Regions from separate parts of the Ferrovibrio sp. GW821-FHT12E11 genome, predicted to be linked through region 1. Evidence: predicted binding sites of a transcription regulator. Region 1 holds the regulator's gene; each other region holds the start of a gene.

The links. Region 1 encodes LexA, which represses DNA repair genes until DNA is damaged. Its sites were predicted from a motif close to ATGTTCTANTTTGGTTC; they were not measured.
Region 2: a site for LexA is predicted at 1,464-1,480, ahead of AC1ROT_RS11430 (S24 family peptidase). Genes of this name have one in related genera too.
Region 3: a site for LexA is predicted at 2,034-2,050, ahead of AC1ROT_RS16365 (ImuA family protein). Genes of this name have one in related genera too.
Region 4: a site for LexA is predicted at 2,304-2,320, ahead of recA (recombinase RecA). Genes of this name have one in related genera too.

The regions. Positions count from the first base shown of each region.
Region 1 covers NZ_JBXAQG010000001.1:3,912,238-3,917,252, forward strand. The annotation lists gene gltX (glutamate--tRNA ligase) at 1-354, opposite strand, end outside; gene AC1ROT_RS19495 (ComEC/Rec2 family competence protein) at 486-2,696, shown strand; gene lexA (transcriptional repressor LexA) at 2,747-3,493, opposite strand; gene AC1ROT_RS19505 (methyl-accepting chemotaxis protein) at 3,820-5,015, shown strand, end outside.
Region 2 covers NZ_JBXAQG010000001.1:2,283,729-2,288,743, reverse strand. The annotation lists gene AC1ROT_RS11445 (portal protein) at 1-648, opposite strand, end outside; gene AC1ROT_RS11440 (hypothetical protein) at 654-869, opposite strand; gene AC1ROT_RS11435 (hypothetical protein) at 920-1,408, opposite strand; gene AC1ROT_RS11430 (S24 family peptidase) at 1,549-2,184, shown strand; gene AC1ROT_RS11425 (ATP-dependent DNA helicase) at 2,188-4,962, shown strand.
Region 3 covers NZ_JBXAQG010000001.1:3,294,297-3,299,311, reverse strand. The annotation lists gene AC1ROT_RS16375 (histone deacetylase family protein) at 1-653, shown strand, start outside; gene AC1ROT_RS16370 (NAD(P)/FAD-dependent oxidoreductase) at 663-1,886, opposite strand; gene AC1ROT_RS16365 (ImuA family protein) at 2,106-2,792, shown strand; gene cysW (sulfate ABC transporter permease subunit CysW) at 2,808-3,662, opposite strand; gene cysT (sulfate ABC transporter permease subunit CysT) at 3,677-4,531, opposite strand; gene AC1ROT_RS16350 (sulfate ABC transporter substrate-binding protein) at 4,619-5,015, opposite strand, start outside.
Region 4 covers NZ_JBXAQG010000001.1:506,626-511,640, forward strand. The annotation lists gene alaS (alanine--tRNA ligase) at 1-532, opposite strand, end outside; gene recA (recombinase RecA) at 1,103-2,176, opposite strand; gene AC1ROT_RS02590 (beta strand repeat-containing protein) at 2,581-5,015, opposite strand, start outside.

The sequences.
Region 1 (5,015 bases):
CGGTTTGCCTTCCGCCTTGGCCTTGTTGCGCATCTCCTCCAGCTCTTCGGGCGAGCAGTAGCAGTGATAGGCCTTGCCCTCGGCCAGCAGCTGATGCGCCACCTCGGCATGACGGTTCATGCGGGCGAACTGCATCACCGGCTCGCCATCCCAGTCCAGTCCCAGCCACTTCAGGCCCTGGAAAATCTTCTGCACGGCATCGTCGGTCGAACGCTCGCGATCGGTGTCTTCGATGCGCAGCAGGAAGGTGCCGCCGTGGTGGCGCGAGAACAGCCAGTTGAACAGGGCCGTCCGGGCACCGCCGATATGCAGGTAGCCGGTCGGCGAGGGGGCGAAGCGGGTAACGACCTTCATGGAACGATCCAGACGCGAGAGCGGAAATGACGATTGCCGCAGGGTTTTAGCATACGGGTGCAGGCGGGCAAGCCGCGTTCCCGATTTGCACGGATTGGCGACCGCAGGGCAGGTATGCAGAGTTTTCCGCCATGGCCCGTCTGGCGCAACAGCTATTATGGCAGCGGTTGGTTTCGGGGCTTGTCGCAGGCATGGCGGCAGGCTGGCGCGATCTGCGCGATTTCGATGCCATCGCCACATTGCTGGCCGAGCGCGAACGCTGGTTTCTCTGGCTGCCGGCCCTGCTGGGGACCGGCATTGCCGCATATTTCCTTCTCCCCACCGAACCGCCGCTGCTGCCCTTGCGGCTGGGTGTGGCGGCGCTGGTTCTGGCGCTGGTGCTGTTCGCACGCCGGGCGCTGTGGCGACTGCCCCTGATTATGGCTCTGGCCGTTACGGCCGGGGTGTGGCTTGGCGCGGAACGCAGTGCCAGCGTGGCGGCGCCGGTCCTGCAGCGGATGAGCGGCGCGGTCTGGCTCGAAGGTCGGGTTCTGGACGCCGAGCCGCGCGATGCCGGTCATCGCCTGCTGCTGGACCGCGTCAGCTTCAGCGGCCTTGGCGAGCCGGAAACGCCGCGTCGCGTGCGGATCACGCTCAACCGTGACGGCAGCATTCTGTGGCCGGGTGACCGTATCCGCCTGCGCGTCATGCTGCTGCCGCCGCCGGAGCCGGCGATGCCCGACGCCTTCGACTTTGCGCGCTATGCCTGGTTTCGCCAGATTGGCGCCGTGGGCTATGCGATCAGCACGCCCGAAGCCATGCCGGAGACCGAACCCGAAGACTGGCGCGATGCGGCATTGCTGTCGCTCAGTGCCCTGCGGCAGGATTGGACGCGCCGTATCGCCGCGCAGACCGAGGGCGCCGGCGGCGCGATTGCCGCAGCGCTGATGACCGGCGTGCGCGGACCGATCCCCGACAGCGTGGATGCGGCATTCCGCGATTCTGGCCTGGCACATATTCTCTCGATCTCGGGCCTGCATCTCACCCTGGTGGCTGGCCTGCTGTTCTTTCTCGTGCGCGGCCTGCTGGCGCTCAGTCCGCATCTGGCCCTGCATTACCCGATCAAGAAATGGGCGGCGGTCGCGGCCCTGCTCGGCGCCACCGCCTATACGCTGCTCTCGGGCGCGGCACTGCCCACGCTGCGGGCGCTGGTGATGATCGCCCTGGCGCTGATCGCCGTGATGCTGGACCGCCGTGCCATCACGCTGCGCGCGGTGGCCTGGGCAGCCTTGCTGCTGCTGGTGCTCTGGCCCGACAGTCTGCTCGATCCCGGATTCCAGATGTCCTTTGCCGCCGTCACCGCGCTGGTGGCGGCATTCGAGCAATTCGCGCCGCGACTGACGCGCTGGCGCAGCGAGGCGGGACCAGTAAAGATCGCTATGCTCTGGCTGCTCGGCACCATGGCGGCCAGCTTCGTGGCCGGGCTGGGTTCGTCCTTTTTCGCCGCCTATCATTTCAATCGCGTCGCTGATTATGCCCTGATCGCCAACCTGCTGGCCGCGCCGCTGGTGGATTTCCTGATCATGCCGTTGATCGTGTTGGCCTTCCTGCTGATGCCGCTGGGCCTCGAAGCTCTCGCGCTGGTGCCGATGGTCTGGTGCATCGATCTGCTGATCGCGCTGGCGCAATGGGTGGCCGGCTGGCCCGATGCCGTTGGCGTGGTGCCGGCAATGCCACTTTGGGGCCTGGGTGCCATTGCCGGCGGCGGTCTGTGGTTATGCCTGTGGCAGCAGCGCTGGCGCTGGCTCGGGCTGGCTGGTCTCCTGATCGGTACGGCTTCACCCTGGCTGGTGCCGCAGCCCGATCTGCTGGTCAGCGGCGATGGTCGCCTGATTGCAGCCCGGGCGCTGGATGACCGGTATTATCTGACCTCCACGCCGCCGCGCGGCTTTGCTGCCGAAACCTGGTGGGAGCGGCTGGGAGCGCCGCCGCTTTATCCCTGGCCGACGCTCAGACGCAACGACACCGAAGGCCGGTCCGGCGTCGACGGCAGCCTGCGCTGCGATCCGGAGGGCTGCTCCTGGCGGCGTGATGGTTTTCTGGTGGCGCTGCCGCGGCAGCCGAAGGCGATCACCGAAGACTGCAAACATGCCGATGTGGTGATCGCGGCCCAGATGCCGATCCGCTATCGCTGTCCGGCCGCAAGAATCGTCATCGATCGCAACGATCTGTGGCGTGGCGGCACGCATGCGCTGTTCCTGGCGCGCGAAACCGGGACCATCCGCCTGCTCACCGTGGCACAGCAGCGCGGTCGCCGGCCCTGGGTCGTGCCCAAGGGGCACGGGCCCGAGCGCGGTTCATAAAAAACGGGGCGCCAAAGGGCGCCCCGCTTGGTATTCAATCCGGCTGAAACTCAGTAGCGGCGGAGCAGGCCGACCAGGCGGCCCTGCACCTTCACTCGGTCGGGGCCGAAGATGCGCGTTTCGTAGGCCGGGTTGGCGGCTTCGAGCGCCACCGAGTTGCCTTTGCGGCGCAGGCGCTTCAGCGTCACTTCCTGATCGTCGACCAGGGCGACGACGACGGTGCCGTTTTCGGCATTGTCACTGCGCTGGATGATGACGGTGTCGCCATCCATGATGCCGGCATCGACCATCGAATCGCCGGCGACTTCCAGGGCGTAGTGTTCGCCATTGCCCAGCAGGCCGATCGGCACATCGATCTGCGTGCTCATGTCGCGCAGCGCCTCGATCGGCGTGCCGGCGGCGATGCGGCCGTAGAGCGGCAGGGTGACGATGTCGCGGGCGTTATAGGGATTGACGTTCACCGGCGTGCCGGCCATGGGGCTGTTGCCGCCGGCCCCGCCTTCGATGGCGCGCGGCATCAGGCGGTTGCGCGGGGTGGCGCTGCGGGCCGGGGCCCCGACGCCGCCGCGAACCGGCACGGCCGAATCGGGCAGGCGCAGCACTTCCAGGGCGCGGGCGCGATGGGCGAGACGGCGGATGAAGCCGCGCTCTTCCAGGCCGGTCACCAGGCGATGGATGCCCGACTTGGATTTCAGCTTCATCGCCTCCTTCATTTCCTCGAAGGACGGCGACACGCCGGAATTCTCCAGCTTGTCGTGAATAAAGAGCAGCAGGTCGTGCTGTTTCCGGGTCAGCATGGAAGCCTCCTCGATTTAAGGTCCTGGGCGGTCGGGGCCGGGGAGTGGGACAGGCCGGCGACAAACCAGAACGAACATGAAACCCACGAAATGTTCTAATGAGGTTCTGTATTCGGGTCAAGTATTTTTCCACAGGCTAGGGCCCACATCTAGTAGGAGAACGAAAAGAGCTTCCTATAGGTTGAGTTGTCGCCGAACATACACCCGTATCTCTCTCCCCCCCTTTACGGCGGTGGCTCCAGTGGGAAAGTATGTCGGTAAGTAAGAAAAGCCGGCATGGCTTCAGAGCCGGACGCCCAGAAGGACGTCCGCAGGGGGAGGAAAGTATGGGTATTCGTCAGAAGCTTTATCTGGCCATTGGCGTCCTTGCGGCGCTGACGCTGGTCTCGAATGTCATCGGCGGCCTGTTCTTCGGCCGCGTCGAGAACAGCTATGCCGGCATCACCACCACCAACCTACCAGCGGTGATCACGGCGCTGGAGCTTTCGGGCACCAGCGCCGACCTCGCGGCCGGCGCACCGGTGCTGGCCAATGCCACCAGCGACGAGGATCGCGAAAAGGCGCTCACCGCGCTCAGGGCCAAGCAGGCCAAGCTCAAGCAGTCGGTGGAAACCGTGAAGGTGGCGGCGCCGGCCGGCCAGACCGAGCAGATCGAGGCGATCGAGAAATCGGTCGATTTCCTCAACACCATGGTGGCGCAGATCAACCGCTCGGTGAATGCGCGGCTTGGCTATGTGAAGCAGCGCGAAGAGCTGCAGACCAGGATGAGCGCCGACTACATCACCTTCCAGTCGCTGATGCAGCCGGCGCTGGATCGCGCCATCTACGAGCTGCGCCAGCCCAATGCGAAATCGGAGGCCGCCGATGCGGCCAATGCCCTGATCGCCGCCGGCAATGCGGTGAACCAGCTGGTGGCGGTGATGGCGGTGGCAGCGCAGGCGCCAAGCAACCCTGAGCTCGACAAGCTGTTCAGCGAATTCGTCAAGCTGAACAGTAGCGCGCTTGAAGAGCTCGACTGGGCCAGCAAGAAGTTCGACGTCATCGAACTGCAGAACACCACCAACAAGCTGCTAGGCTACGGCCAGGGTTCGGAAAGCATCTTCCAGATCCGGCGCGGCGAGATCCGCACCATGACCACAGCCGGCCTGGCATTGACGCAGGCGCGCGATGCCGCTGCCGAACTCGGCACCAAGGTCGGGGCACTGGTGGCAGCCGCCACCGCAGCAGCCGATGCCGCGTCCGCTTCGGCAGCCGGGCAGGCGACCACGGCGCAGCTGGTGCTGGTGGCGATCACCGTGATCTGCCTGGTCATCGCGCTGCTGATCGGGCTGATGTTCATCGGGCCGCAGATCGTGGCGCCGATCCTGCGCATGACCGCGGTGACCCGGCGTCTGGCCGACCGCGACTGGTCGGTCGAACTGCAGGAGACCGGCCGCTCGGACGAGATCGGCGAGATGGCGCGCGCCGTCGAGGTGCTGAAGACCAACGGCCAGGAGAATGAAAAGCTGCAGCAGCAGGTCGA
Region 2 (5,015 bases), 1.6 Mb from region 1:
GAACCAGGCCTGCCGTTCCAGCGCCGGATAACGCAGCGCCAGATGGTCCAGGCTGTAGTCCTGACGCCGGAAGACCGTATCGAGCCGACCACCGACGCCTTCTTCCAGCACCAGATCGTTCAGCGGCACCGCGGAGAAGCGGAAGGCGCTGACCTCGCCGAGCGCTGCTTCCTCGCAGGCCAGACAGGCGGTGCCGGCCACCACCAGATCAAGAAACGCCTGATGAAGCTCGACACTGAGATTTGACTTGTCGAATTGCGCCTGCAGCAGGGCGGCAGCTTTGTCGAGTTCCGCAGCCATGGCGCCATGCTCGGCTTCCGGCACATCGCGGCCCGGCTGGAAGGCAAACCAGCGCGACCATGGCGGCGTCAGTTGGGATAACAGGGCTGCGGCAAGCTGCTCCGCGGCATCGGCGGCCGTGGCATCGAACAGCCGCTCGTTCACACGGCCGCCGCCGGCATTGAAACCGGCCGCCGTGCCGGGACGACGCAGCGGCAGCGCATAGTCGTAGCAATCCTGCCACAGGGCATCCCAGCTGCCGCGCTGGCTGCGCGCACGACTGTGGCGGCGGCGCAGCGCCTGCGGATCGAGCAGGGTCTGCAAGGGATCGATGGTGGCGCCGGCTGTGGAGACGGGGGTGATCGACATGCGACTCACTCGCCCAGCAGGCGTTTCGCGGCGGGGGCGCCACCGGCGACGTTGTCGTCCAGGCCGCGCCAGGAGGTGGCGATGGTTTCGCCCTGGGACCGGCGACGGCGCTCGCGCGCGGCGCGTTCGGCGATCTCGGCCTCGCTTTCACTCGGCGGCGGCGGGGCCGGGATGGGCGGCGGAGGCGGCGGCGGTGACGGCGAAGAGAAAATCCCACCCATGTTGCAGGCCTTTCGCAGGCTGGCACCGATCCATATCGGCGCAAAGTTGCTTAAATGTTCTTTGTAGAGTCAGAATAGAACGAAACAAATCCATAATCAAGGGATATTTTCCGCAACTCAAGAAAAAGTTCCCATGGTGTTCTAATGGACCAGCAGTGCAGCCCAATCAGGCGCTTGACCGTCTCGACACAGGAGAACGGCAGCGGCGGCGCCAGCCGGCGCGGCGGATCCAGCACCGGCACGGTCAGCGCGCACTGGCCGCGCGCCCGCAGATGCGCGGCCAGGTCGGCCTGCGGCGACCAGCCGGAAAAGCTCCGGATTTCAAGGCGATGAGAGAGTGGATCGATTCCGATCCAGCCATCATCCAGGGCCAGATAGGCGAGGCAGTGACGGAAGCCGGGCTTGAGCCGGCGCAGCTTGGGCAGTCGGGTCTCCTCGAGGAAAACCACCACGGCACGGCGGCCTGCGGTTGGCCCTGTCGCAGGCGATACGGGTGCCGGACGGGCCATTTTCGCCCGGTTTTCCGCAATTTGTTTCATATCCAACCCTGCTACGATAGGAACAGAACAAAAATTCTCGTTTCTTTAGACCCTTATATTCCTATATTGTTCTCATGTCAAATGGTTTTAGAGAGAATATTCCTGTAGCCAAAACCCTGAATTTACAAGACTATCGTCCCATGCTGACTCACCGGGCAATATGGGCCGCTATTGACGGCCTGGCCGAACGTTACGGCCTGACTGCGTCCGGACTCGCCCGCAAGGCCGGGCTGGATCCGACCACCTTTAACCGCTCGAAACGCACCTCTCGCGATGGCAAGCAGCGCTGGCCGTCCACTGAATCGATCGCCAAGGTGATCGAGGCCACCGGCGCCAGCGTGCCGGAATTCATGGACCTGCTGATCGAGACCGGCGGTGTGGCCCGCAGCACGCAGCGCGTGCCGCTGATCGGCCTGGCCCAGGCCGGCAAGGACGGTTTCTTCGACGATGCCGGCTTCCCGATCGGTGAGGGCTGGGAAAAGGTGCCCTTCCCCGAACTGGGCGACAGCCAGGCCTATGCCCTGGAGATCAGCGGCGACAGCATGCTGCCGGTTTATCGCGACGGCGACATCGTGATTGTCTCGCCAGCCGCCAGCGTGCGTCGCGGCGATCGCGTGATCGCCAAGACCGTGCAGGGCGAAGTCATGTGCAAGATGCTGGCGCGCCGCACGCTGACCCGCATCGAACTCGCCTCCTTCAATCCCGAATTCCCCGAGCGCGCCTTCGACGTGCAGGACATCGCCTGGATCGCCCGCATCATCTGGGCCGCGCAGTAATCCATGTCGGATTCTCTGGCAGCCGCACTCGGCCGGCTGCCGGCGCTGGTCGCCGGCGGTGGTTTCGCCTGGTGGTTCGAGAACGGCCGGCTGGAAAAAATCTCCGCCGATGCCGCTGCCCGCCGCGCCCGTGCCACGCCGCCGCTGCTGGTGCATGGCAGGGCGACTGCCACGCGGCTGGGTGTCGAACCCTTCCCGGCCTATGACCTGCTTGATCTCTTCGCCTTCGTACGGCCGGCGCGATTCTGCCTGCCGACACCCCATGGCCTGCTGGCGCGCCTCGAGCTTGACGCCGCCGACGATGAGGAAGCCGCCCAGTATCTGCACCATGCCGCGCAGACCCTGCTGGAAGAATTGCCGAAGCAGCAGCCGCGTGCGCTGAAGCGCAGCGCACGTCTCGCGCAGACACTGCAAAAAGCCGGCTGGCCCTGGGCCATCTATCTGCTCACCGCGCTGGGGCCCGAAGCTTCCAGCGTGCCGGCCGGCGGTTTCGGCGGCCTCGACATCTGGCAAGAATTGCCCGAATGGGTGGATTACGCGCCGCCGCCGCCACCGGATACGCAGACGGTGTCGCCGATGGAGGCGCGCGAGCGTCTGGCCCGCCTGCTAGGTACGACATCGGAGCTGCGCGAGACCCAGGCCGATTATGCCGCCACCACCGCGCAGGCTTTCGCGCCGCGCGAAATGATCGGCATGCCGGAAACCGTGCTGGCCGAAGCCGGCACCGGCATCGGCAAGACGCTGGGCTATATCGCACCCGCCAGCGTCTGGGCCGAGAAGAATGGCGGCACGGTTTGGCTCTCCACCTATACCAAGAACCTGCAGCGCCAACTGGATCGCGAACTCGACCGTCTGTTTTCCGATCCGGCCGAGAAGGCCGCCAAAGTGGTGGTGCGCAAGGGCCGCGAGAATTATCTCTGCCTGCTGAATCTGGAGGATGCGAGCCAGGGCGGCGTCGCGCGGCCCCAGGATATCGTGCCGCTCAGCCTGATCGCGCGCTGGGCCGGCGCCACCCGCGACGGCGACCTGGCTGGCGGCGATTTTCCCGCCTGGGCCGTCGACCTGCATGGCCGCAACCGCACGCTGGGACTGACCGATCAGCGTGGCGAATGCATTCATGCCGGCTGTCCGCATTACCGCAAATGCTTCATCGAGCGCAGCGTACGCAAATCGCGCAAGGCCGAGATGGTGATCGCCAACCACGCCCTGGTGATGATCCAGGCCGCGATGGGCGAGGATGAGTCGCAGAAGCCGCTGCGCTATGTCTTCGACGAAGGCCACCACCTGTTCGAAGCCGCCGACGGCGCTTTCGCCGCCCATCTGACCGGTATGGAAGGCGTCGACCTGCGGCGTTGGCTGCGTGGGCCGGAAGGCGGACGCCGCAGCCGCGCCCGCGGCCTGGCCAACCGCATCGGCGACCTGGTGGCGCAGGACGACCGCGGCAAGGCCATGCTGGATGCCATCGTCGAGGCCGCGCGCTGCCTGCCCGGCGAGGGCTGGCTGGCGCGTCTGGCCGAGGGTAATGCCAATGGCAGTGGCGAAAAGTTTCTGGCCAAAACACGCCAGCAGATACTGGCGCGTAGCGCCCAGCCGGACAGCCCCTATGGCCTGGAATGCCCGACGCGCGAGCCGGTCGAGGGCCTGATAGATGCCGCGCTGACCTTTGCCCATGGCATCGAACGTCTGCTTGAGCCGCTGAACGGCCTGAGCAAATCCTTAAGCGACATGCTGGCCGATGAAACCGCCGAACTGGACACGGCGACGCGCAGCCGCATGGAAGGCGCCGTGCGCGGCCTGCTGCGACGCAAGCTGACGCTGGATGCCTGGCGCAGCATGCTGCTCGACCTGCAGACCGAAACGCCATCGACCTTCGTCGACTGGTTCGGCCTGGAGCGCATCGACGGCCGCGATCTCGATCTCGGCCTCTATCGCCATTACCTCGACCCGATGCAGCCTTTCGCTGCCGCTGTGCTGAAACCGGCCCATGGCGTCGCCATCACATCGGCGACCTTGCGCGATATCGCGCCGATGAAAACCGATGCGGCGCCGGAAGCCGCCTGGGCCAGTGCCGAGATCCGCAGCGGCGCGCGCCATCTGCCGCAACCGGCCCGCCGTGCCGCCTTCCCCTCGCCCTTCGACTATGCCGGCCGCACCCGCGTGCTGGTAGTGACCGACGTGCGGCGCGATGCCATGGACCAGGTGGCCGCCGCCTATCGCGAACTCTTCTTGGCCTCCGGCGGCGGCGGCCTGGGGTTGTTCACCGCGATCTTCCGCCTGCGCGCCGTGCAGAAGCGCGTCCTGCGGCCGCTGGCCGAAGCCGGCCTTCCGTTATACGCACAGCATGTCGATCCGCTGGATAACGCCACGCTGGTCGACATCTTCCGCGCCGAGGAAAACGCCTGCCTGCTGGGCACGGACGCGATGCGCGATGGTGTCGATGTGCCGGGCGCGTCCTTGCGCCTGGTCGTCTTCGACCGCGTGCCCTGGCCGCGGCCCGACCTGCTGCACAAGGCGCGCAAGGCGGCTTTCGGCGGCCAGGCCTATGACGATCTGTTGACCCGCCTGAAGCTGAAGCAGGCCTATGGGCGACTTTTGCGGCGTGCTGACGATTACGGCGTCTTTGTTGTGCTGGACGCGCAGCTGCCCTCCCGTCTGCTCTCTGCTTTTCCGGCCAGCGTCGATGTACGCCGCGTCGGAATCAGGGACGCCGTGGCGGAAACGGCGAGCTTCCTCACATCGATGCGCGCCGGCACTGGCGAAGCGCAAAATCTCGCCTAAACTGGCAGCCATCCTTTCGCCGCATTCGGCCGCTAGTCGAAGCGCTCCCCGTT
Region 3 (5,015 bases), 620 kb from region 1:
CCGCCGCCTGCGCGGCGGCCGATGTCGCCACCACGGCGGCGCAGATGGTGCTGGATGGCGAGGATACCGTCTATGCGCTCTGCCGCCCACCCGGCCACCACGCCTATCGCGACATGGCCGGCGGCTTCTGCTACCTCAACAACAGCGCGATTGCGGCCGCGCATCTACGCCAGAAGCATGAGCGCGTCGCCATCCTGGATGTCGATGTCCATCACGGCAACGGCACACAGGGCATCTTCTACGATCGCGGCGACGTGCTGACCGTGTCGATCCATGCGCATCCGGGCAGCTATTATCCGTTCTACGTCGGCTATGACCACGAACGCGGCAGCGGCGCCGGCACCGGGGCCAACTTGAACATACCGCTGCCGCTGGGCACCGGCGATGCCGATTACATGGTGGCACTGGATCGCGCCGTGAAGACGATCAAGGCCTTTGCGCCGGGCGCGCTGGTGGTGGCGCTGGGCCTCGATGCTTCCGAGGAAGATCCTCTGCAGGGCCTGAAAATCACCACCAAGGGTTTCAGTCAGATCGGCGCGGCGATTGCCCGCATTGGCCTGCCTACTGCACTGGTGCAGGAGGGCGGCTATCTCTCCGACATCCTCGGCGTCAATCTCGCCGCCGTGCTGGCGGGCTACGAAACCGTGCGCTAGCGGTCATCCCTAACGATCTACCGCGAACAGGTCTTCCGCCCAGTGGCGCTTGCCGGCGACCAGTGACGCCAGCATGTCAGCCGCGATGGCGCTGAAAGTGATGCCGTTGCCGCCATAGCCATAGGCGGCATAGCAGTTCGGATGCGCCGGCACCCGCCCGATCAGGGGCAGGCCGTCGCTGGTGGTACCAAAAAAGCCCGACCACACTGTTGCGATCTCGGTTTCGATGGTCGGCAGCAACCGCTTCAGTTTGTCGATCAGGATGGCGGCCTTGCCCGGCGTCAGCGCATCGCGGGCCGGGGCCGCGGTGATCGCCTCGTCTTCGCCGCCCACCAGGATGCTGCCATCCGCCGTGCCACGCATATAGAGATAAGGATCGGAGGCCTCCCAGATTGGCCCCTTGCCCGGCCAGGGAATGCCGCGCAACTGCGGCGCCGTTGCCAGCGCCCAGGTCGACACGATCTGATGCCTGTGCGCCGGCACGAAGGGCGGCATTTCATAGCCGGTGGCGAGGATCAGGCAGCGCCCGCTGATGACGGCGCCATGATCGGTATGCACCGCGACGCCATCAGCGGAGAAATCGTAATCGACCGCGCGCGACGGCGTGAACAGGCGTGCGCCGCGCGCCACGGCGGCTGACAGCAGGCCATGAGCCAGCGCCATCGGATTGACGTCGCAGGCATCGGCCGACAGCAGCGCCGCTCCGCGATCGATGCCGAACCGATGCACCAGATCGTCACGGACCAGGTATTCCAGCGGCAGGCCGGCGCGATGCCGCAGCCGGTATTCCTCGCGGAGCTGCGCCGCATCGAGCTGGTTGCCGGCAAGGAACAGCGATGGCCGCCAGGCCGCATCGCAGGCGATGCCGAGTCCATCGATGGCCCGGCCGATCTCCTGTACGGCGGCATAGGCGTAATTGAATATCTTCGCCGCCTGCTCATAGCCGATGCGGGTTTCCAGCTCGACCATGGGATTGTCGATCTCCCATTGCACGATGGCGGTGCTGGCCGCCGTGCTACCGCGTTGCGCGGCATGCCGGTCGATCAGGGCCACCGCATGCCCGGTGCGGCTCAGCCGCTCGGCGATGAAAGATCCGGTAATGCCGGCCCCGACAATTACGATATCGGTCTTGCAGGATGCGAACGGACTTTCAGGCAGCGACAGTTTCGGGGCCTGCAGCTCCCAGTAGGATTGGCCGGAGCGCAGCTTCAGGGACACGGTTTGATCGGACATGAGGACAGCCAAACGCCCGCCCCCCGGGGCAAGTTGCCTCGGCCGGGCCCAACCGCGACGTTCCGTTGATGCTCCGGCCATGCGGATAGCAGTGTCTTTTCAAATACTTGCCCAAGAATGCTCCAGACCGAACGGGAACATTAAAGAGAATTAATAAAGAACATATTGTGTCCATACGAGATCGATGATAGAACATGAGAACATTCTTCGGAGGTTCCCATGACCCGCCCCGCCACCATCGAACGTTTGCGCAGCCGTCTGTCCCAGTTCTCCCTGGACGGCACTTTCCTGCGGCCCGGCGGCAACCTGAAATTCGGTCTGGCGGCCATCGACCGCGTGCTGCCCGGCGGTGGCATGGGCTGCAGCGGCCTGCATGAAATGACCGGCGACTACACTGCTATCACGATGTTTCTGGCGGCCCTGACCAGCCGCAATCCGCGTCAGCAGCCGGTGCTGTGGATCACCCCGGACCAGCAGCTCCGCGCCACCGACCTGGCGCAGCAGGGCCTGGATCACCGCCGCCTCACCATCGCCTGGACGTCGCGCCCGGCCGACCGCCTCTGGGCCATGGACCAGAGCCTGCGCGAACTCGGCTATGGCGCCGTGATCGGCGAATTCGACAGTCTTGAAGATACGGATGTCCAGCGCCTGCAGACCGCGGCCGCGCGCAGCAACAGCGTCGGCATCGTGATCCGGCGCGACCGCGTCGCGGCCGCTGCGGCGCTGACCCGCTGGCGCATCGAGCCGGCGCGCAGCGACGGCCGCCATACCTGGCTGCAGATTTCACTGGAGCGCAGCAGCAACGGCCGCACCGGGTCCTGGCTGTTGGAATGGACGCCGGAAACCCACAGCTTCCGCCTGCTGGCCGACCTGGCCCAGCCCGATCAGGCGGCAGCAGCCGCGTAAGCCTGTTTTCTTAGGTCAGTGTAGCGGCGCTTGCCGCTTCTGGATGCGTCGTTCCAGTGCTGCCTTGATCACCAGGGCGATCAGGGCAATCAGCGCCAGCGTGCTGGCCGCGGCAAAGGCGCCGACGGCATTGTAGTCGTGATAGAGCAGTTCCACCTGCAGCGGCAGGGTATTGGTTTCGCCGCGCACATTGCCTGACACCACTGAGACCGCGCCGAATTCACCGATGGCGCGGGCGGCGCAGAGCACGGTGCCATACAGCAGCGCCCAGCGGATATTGGGCAGGGTTACGCGTAAGAACGTCTGCCAGCCGCTGGCGCCCAGCGTCACGGCCGCCTCTTCCTGCTCGCTGCCCTGCGCCTGCATCAGCGGGATCAGCTCGCGTGCCACGAACGGGCTGGTAACAAACAGCGTGACCAGGAAGATCGCCGGCAGGGCGAACATGATGCGGATGTCGTATTGCTCCAGCAGCGGCCCCAGCAGCCCCTGCCCGCCATAAAGAAGGATATAGATCACGCCGGCGACGATCGGCGAAATGGAGAACGGAATCTCGATGGCGGTCAGCAGCAGCTTCTTGCCTGGGAATTCGAACTTCGTGATCGCCCAGGCTGCCGCGACCCCGAACAGGATATTCACTGGCACCACGGCCAGCGCGACCAGTACCGTCAGCAGGATCGCATGCAGGGTTTCGCCATGCAGGATGTTGCCGACATAAGTGCCGACGCCCTTCGAGAAAGCCTGGGCGAAGATCACCAGGATCGGCGTCAGAATGAACAGGATGGTCAGCACCACGCCCAGCCCGATCAGCAGGCGCGGCACCCAGTCGACCGACGTCTTTCCCTTTGGAAAGGGCGATTTCTGTGCAGGCATTGACGACATTGCCATCACCCGCTCTTGCGCTTGTAGCGCATATGCCAGGCCTGCAGCACGTTGGTCAGCAGCAGGATCGTGAAGGCCGCAACCAGCAGCACCACGGCGATGGCCGAGGCGGCGGGATATTCGTATTCCTCCAGCCGGATGAAGATCAGCAGCGCGGCGATCTCGGTTTTCATCGGCAGGTTGCCGGCAATGAAGATCACCGCGCCGAATTCGCCGAGGCAGCGCGCAAAGGCCAGCGAGCAGCCGGTCAGATAGGCCGGAAAGATGGCGGGGAAGATCACCTTGCGGAAAATGGTGCCGCGATAGGCGCCAAGCGTGGCGGCGGCTTCCTCGATATCAGGCTGGATGTCTTCCAGCACCGGCTGCAGCGTGCGCACCACGAAGGGTGCGCTGGTGAAGGCCATGGCGATCGCCACGCCAATCACGGTGTAGACCACGGTGATGCCGGCGGAATCCAGCAGACCGCCATACCAGCCGTTCTTGGAATAGAGCGCGGTAAGCGCGATGCCGGCCACCGCGGTGGGCAGCGCGAACGGCAGATCCATCAGCGCGTCGATGATGCGTTTGCCGGGAAAGTCGTAGCGCACCAGGATCCAGGCCATCAGCAGGCCGTAGGCGGCATTGAACAGCGTCGCCAACAGGGCCGCGTAGGCCGTGACCTGCAACGAGGCGAGCGTGCGCGGGCTGGTGATCAGGCGCCAGAAGTCGGCCGGGCCGATCTCGGCCGATTTCAGCAGCAGCGCAGCCAGCGGCAGCAGCACGATCACTGCCAGGTACAGCAGGGTGGTGCCGATGGTGAGGCCAAAGCCGGGAAGGACATGCCGGGGGCGCGGCCCGGCATGGGGAACAACAGCAGTCATGGTGGGGACTATAGTGGAGAACCGCCCTCGGAGAGAACCGTCCCGTTCGGCGTTGATCCGGCCGGGACGGTTTCCGTCAGATCGGCCTCAGCGGTTGACGAACACCTGGTCCAGCGTGCCACCTTCGGAGAAATGCTCCTTGGTGACCTTGTCCCAGCCGCCGAACACATCTTCCACGGTGACCAACTTCACAGCCGGGAACTGGCCCTTATACTTTTCAGCCACTTTCGGGTTGTGCACGCGGTTGAAATTCTGGGCGAGAATTTCCTGACCCGCCTCGCTGTACAGGAACTGCAGGTAGGCCTTGGAAACCTCCTGGCTGTTGCGCTTGTCCGCCACGCGATCAACGACCGCCACCGGGAATTCGGCCAGGATCGACAGCGACGGCGTCACCAGGTCGAAACCCTTGTCACCGTATTCCTTGCGGATGCCGTTGGTTTCGGCCTCGAAGGTGATCAGCACGTCGCCGATCTCGCGCTCGACG
Region 4 (5,015 bases), 3.4 Mb from region 1:
GGTCGTAGAAGATTTCCGAACACGGACCGCAGGGACCGGTATCGCCCATGGCCCAGAAGTTGTCAGAGGTGGCGATGCGCACGATGCGATCCTCGGCCACGCCGATCTTCTTCCAGATGCCATGCGCCTGGTCGTCATCGTGATAGACGGTGACCCAGAGCTTTTCCTTCGGCAGGCCATACTCTTTGGTGATCAGGTTCCAGGCGAGCGGGATCGCGTCGTCCTTGAAATAGTCGCCGAAGGAGAAGTTGCCGAGCATCTCGAAGAAGGTGTGATGGCGCGCGGTGTAGCCGACATTGTCGAGGTCGTTATGCTTGCCGCCGGCGCGCACGCATTTCTGCGAGGTGGTGGCGCGGGTATAGGGGCGCTTTTCCTGGCCGGTGAAGACATTCTTGAACTGCACCATGCCGGCATTGGTGAACATCAGGGTCGGGTCGTTGCGCGGCACCAGCGGCGAGGAATCGACCACGCTATGCCCGTTCTTGGCAAAGTAGTCGAGGAAGGCCTGGCGGACGTCGCTGGCGGAGGACATTGACTTCATACCCCTGGTCGGCGGCGCTCCGGAGCTGTCTCTTGGCCGGATCGCCCTGTCGTTTGCTGGTCAGATTGTCGTGAACCGGCCATAAACCGGCAAGAGGACTGTCTTAACGTCCCCTCCCGTCCCTGTCCAGCGAAGGGGGCGGCAGGGTAAGTCCTTGCCCCGGCGCGGAATTGCCGCCTTTGCGGGCAGCGCCCCGACCGGGCCGCCACGGCCAGGCCAGCCGGCTTCGCGACGGGTTCATTCCGCTTCGTTTCGCTTCATCCCGCTTCGTTTCACTTCGTTTCGCTTCATTCCGGTTTCCTTTCGCTTCGTTTGGCTTCGTTTCGCTTCATTCCGCTTCGCGTTAACCGAAACTTCCACCAAAGGTAGCAGCTTTGGTAATGCCCCATTTAGAACGCTCCGCGAACATTTCAAGCGGTCGTGGAAAAAGCCAGGCCGCCCCGGGGCGGATGGGCGCAAGGCAAAAAATAACCCCGGCAGCGAGGTCCGCTGCCGGGGCTTTTCCCATGGAGGAGATTAACTCAGGCGCCGTGGTTTGCCGGCGTTGAGCTTGGGGAAATCCTATTCCGCGTCTTCGACCTCGCCCGCATCCGGGCCGGCGTCGATCGCGGCGGCCACGATGCCGGTATTGGCCTTGATCGCGGCTTCAATACGATTGGCCACTTCAGGGTTTTCCTTGAGGAAGACCTTGGCGGCCTCGCGGCCCTGGCCGATGCGCTGGCTATCAAACGAGAGCCAGGAGCCCGACTTCTCGACCACATTGGCTTTCACGCCCAGGTCGATCAGTTCGCCGGTCTTGGAGACGCCCTCGCCATACATGATGTCGAAGTCGACCACCTTGAACGGGGGCGCCACCTTGTTCTTGACCACCTTCACGCGGGTCTGGTTGCCCACCACCTCGTCGCGGATCTTGATGGCGCCGATGCGGCGGATATCGAGGCGGACAGAGGCGTAGAACTTCAGCGCGTTGCCGCCGGTGGTGGTTTCCGGGCTGCCGAACATCACGCCGATCTTCATGCGGATCTGGTTGATGAAGATGACCATGCAGTTCGACTTGGAAATCGAGGCGGTCAGCTTGCGCAGCGCCTGGCTCATCAGACGGGCCTGCAGGCCGACATGGGTGTCGCCCATCTCGCCTTCCAGTTCGGCCTGGGGCACGAGGGCGGCGACCGAGTCGATGACCAGCACGTCGATGGCGCCGGAGCGGACCAGGGTGTCGGCGATTTCCAGCGCCTGCTCACCGGTATCGGGCTGCGAGATCAGCAGCTCCTCGATATTCACACCGAGCTTGCGGGCATAGGACGGATCGAGCGCGTGTTCGGCGTCGACGAAGGCGCAGGTGCCGCCCTTCTTCTGGGCCTCGGCCACGACATGCAGGGCGATGGTGGTCTTGCCCGAGCTTTCCGGACCGTAGACCTCGACGATGCGGCCCTTCGGCAGGCCGCCGATGCCGAGTGCGATATCCAGGCCGAGCGAACCGGTGGAGATCGACTCCACCTCCATGCTCTGACGCTGGCCGAGCTTCATCACCGAGCCCTTGCCGAAATTGCGCTCGATCTGCGAGAGCGCCGCTTCCAGAGCCTTACCCTTATCCATGTTTTCCTTGTCCACGAGCCGAAGAGAGGGGGACGACATTGCGGGGCATCCTTTCATGGGGACCAGTGAATTGCAATTATACGCCGTTCTGACCCCATATGTTCCTATATCGTTGCCATTGTCCAGCAAAATCTTGCGACCCCTGCATGTCCCTGATTTTGCTGGTCTATTCTACTGATGTTCTCAAAGCTATGCTGCGATGTTCGCGGGCGTTCAGCCTGCCGGGCGATTCCCCGCCGCCCTGTCCAAAAGGCGCCGGTCCCGCTCTTTCCAGGCCGGTTAGCCGATAAAACTGGCCTTTTGTGGCCATTCAAATGGGTGAATTTCGCCTTATGGGGGTGAAATTCCCACGCCACGTAACCAGAGATAAATGGGATTTCAGAGGCCTGATAGGCGAGTCGCAGCGGGAGGCTGGCAGGACGCGCCGCGCTGTTCCCAGCCTCTTAAGCCAGCGCCTCGAGCCAGGCGCGGTACTGCCAGCGGTTCAGCGCCGAGACCTGCGCGGAGGTGAAGGCATTCGCCTGGGCCGGGCTGAACGCCAGGATGTCGTTCGCGCTCAGCCCGCTGATGGCCGTGGTGGCGATCGCCGCCACCTGGGCGGTGGAGAATGCCTGAAGCTGCGTCCGGTACAGCTCGTTGATATCGGTCGAGCGCAGGCCGGCGATCTGGGTGGTGCTCAGGCCCTGTATCTGCGTCGTGGTCAGCGCCCGTGTCTGCGAGCCGCTCAGGGCATTCAGATTGGTGGTGCTCAGCGCTGACAGTTGCGTGGCCGTCAGCGCCTGCACCTGCGTGCTGCCCAGCTCGGCCATATCGCTGGTGCGCAGACCGGCGATCTGGGTCGTGGTCAGGGCCGCCACCTGCGTGGTGGCAAGGGCCTGCACCTGGGTGGTGACCAGGGCATTGAGGTTGGTGGTGCTGAGCGCCGCCACCTGCGTCGCCGTCAGCGCCTTGACCTGGGCCGTGCCCAGTTCGGCGATATCGGTGGTGCGCAGGCCGGCGATCTGCGTCGTGCTCAGCGCCGCCACCTGCGTCGCGGTCAGCGCCTGCACCTGCGTGGTGGCAAAGGCATTCAGATTGGTGGTGCTCAGCGCCGCCACCTGCGCCGCCGTCAGCGCCTGCACCTGGGCCGTGCCCAGTTCGGCGATGTCGGTGGTGCGCAGACCGGCGATCTGCGTCGTGCTCAGCGCCGCCACCTGGGTCGCGGTCAGGGCCTGCGTCTGCGTGGTGGCAAAGGCATTCAGATTGGTGGTGCTGAGCACCGCCACCTGCGCCGCCGTCAGCGCCTTGATCTGCGTCGTGGTCAGCTCACCGATATCGGTGGTCTGCAGGCCCGCGATCTGCGTGGTGGTGAGCGCCGCCACCTGCGTCGCCGTCAGGGCCCGGGTCTGCGTGGTGTTCAGGGCATTCAGGTCGGTGGTCTGAAGCGCCGCCACCTGCGTGGTGGCGAGGCCGGCGATCTGCGCGGTGCTCAGCACGCCAACCTGGGTGGCGGTGAGCGCCGCGATCTGCGTGGTGCCCAGTTCGGCGATATCGGTGGTGCGCAGGCCGGCGATCTGGGTGGTGCTCAGCGCCGCGATCTGGGTCTCGGTCAGCGCCTGCGCCTGCGTCGTCGACAATGCATTCAGGCTGGTGGTGCTCAGCACGGCAAGCTGCGCGGCGGTGAGGCCCCGGATCTGCGTCGTGCCCAGCTCGGCGATATCGGTGGTACGCAGGCTGGCGATCTGGGTGGTGCTCAGCGCGGCAACCTGGGTCGCCGTCAGCGCCTGGGACTGGGTCGTGTTGAGCGCATTCAGGTTGGTGGTGCTGAGCACGGCAAGCTGCGCAGCCGTCAGGCCTCGGATCTGCGTCGTGCCCAGCTCGGCGATATCGGTGGTGCGCAGGCCGGCGATCTGGGTGGTGCTCAGCGCCGCCACCTGGGTCTCGGTCAGCGCCTGCGCCTGCGTCGTCGTCAGAGCATTCAGGCTGGTGGTGCTGAGCACGGCGAGCTGCGCGGCCGTCAGACCCTTGATCTGCGTCGTGCCAAACTCGCCGATATCGGTGGTGCGCAGGCTGGCGACCTGCGTGGTGTTCAGCGCGGAAACCTGCGTCTCCGTCAGCGCCTGCGCCTGCGTCGTGTCGAAGGCATTCAGGCTGGTGGTGCTCAGCACGGCGAGCTGCGTGGCCGTCAGCCCCTTGATCTGCGTCGTGCCAAGCTCGGCGATATCGGTGGTGCGCAGGCCGGCGATCTGCGTCGTGCTCAGCGCGGCAATCTGCTCTGTCGTCAGGGCCTGGGCCTGCGTTGTCGACAGCGCGTTCAGGTTGGCGGTGCCCAGCACGGCGAGCTGCGCGGCCGTCAGCCCCTTGATCTGCGTCGTGCCCAGTTCGGCGATATCAGTGGTGCGCAGGCCCGCGATCTGCGTCGTGCTCAGCGCGGCAACCTGCGTCGCCGTCAGGGCCTGGACCTGGCTGGTATTCAGGGCATTCAGCGCCGTCGTGCTCAGCGCCGCCACCTGCGTGGCGGCAAGGGCCGCCAGCGCCGTTGGGGTCAGGGCGCCGACCTGGGTTTCATTCAGTGTCGCGACCTGCGCCGTGGTCAGGGCCCTGAGCTGCGTCGTGCCCAGTTCGGCGATGTCGGTACTGCGCAGACCGGCGATCTGCGTGGCGGTCAGGGCCACGATCTGCGTGGTGCTCAGGGCCTGGGCCTGTGTCGCGTCGAAGGCATTCAGGCTGGTGGTGCTCAGGGCCGCGATCTGTGCCGTGGTCAGGGCCGCCACCTGCGTGGCGGTCAGTTCACCGATATCGGTGGTCCGCAGACCCGCGATCTGCGTGGTGCTGAGTGCGGCAATCTGCGCCGTCGTCAGCGCCTGCGCCTGGCTGGCGGTCAGGGCATTCAGGTTGG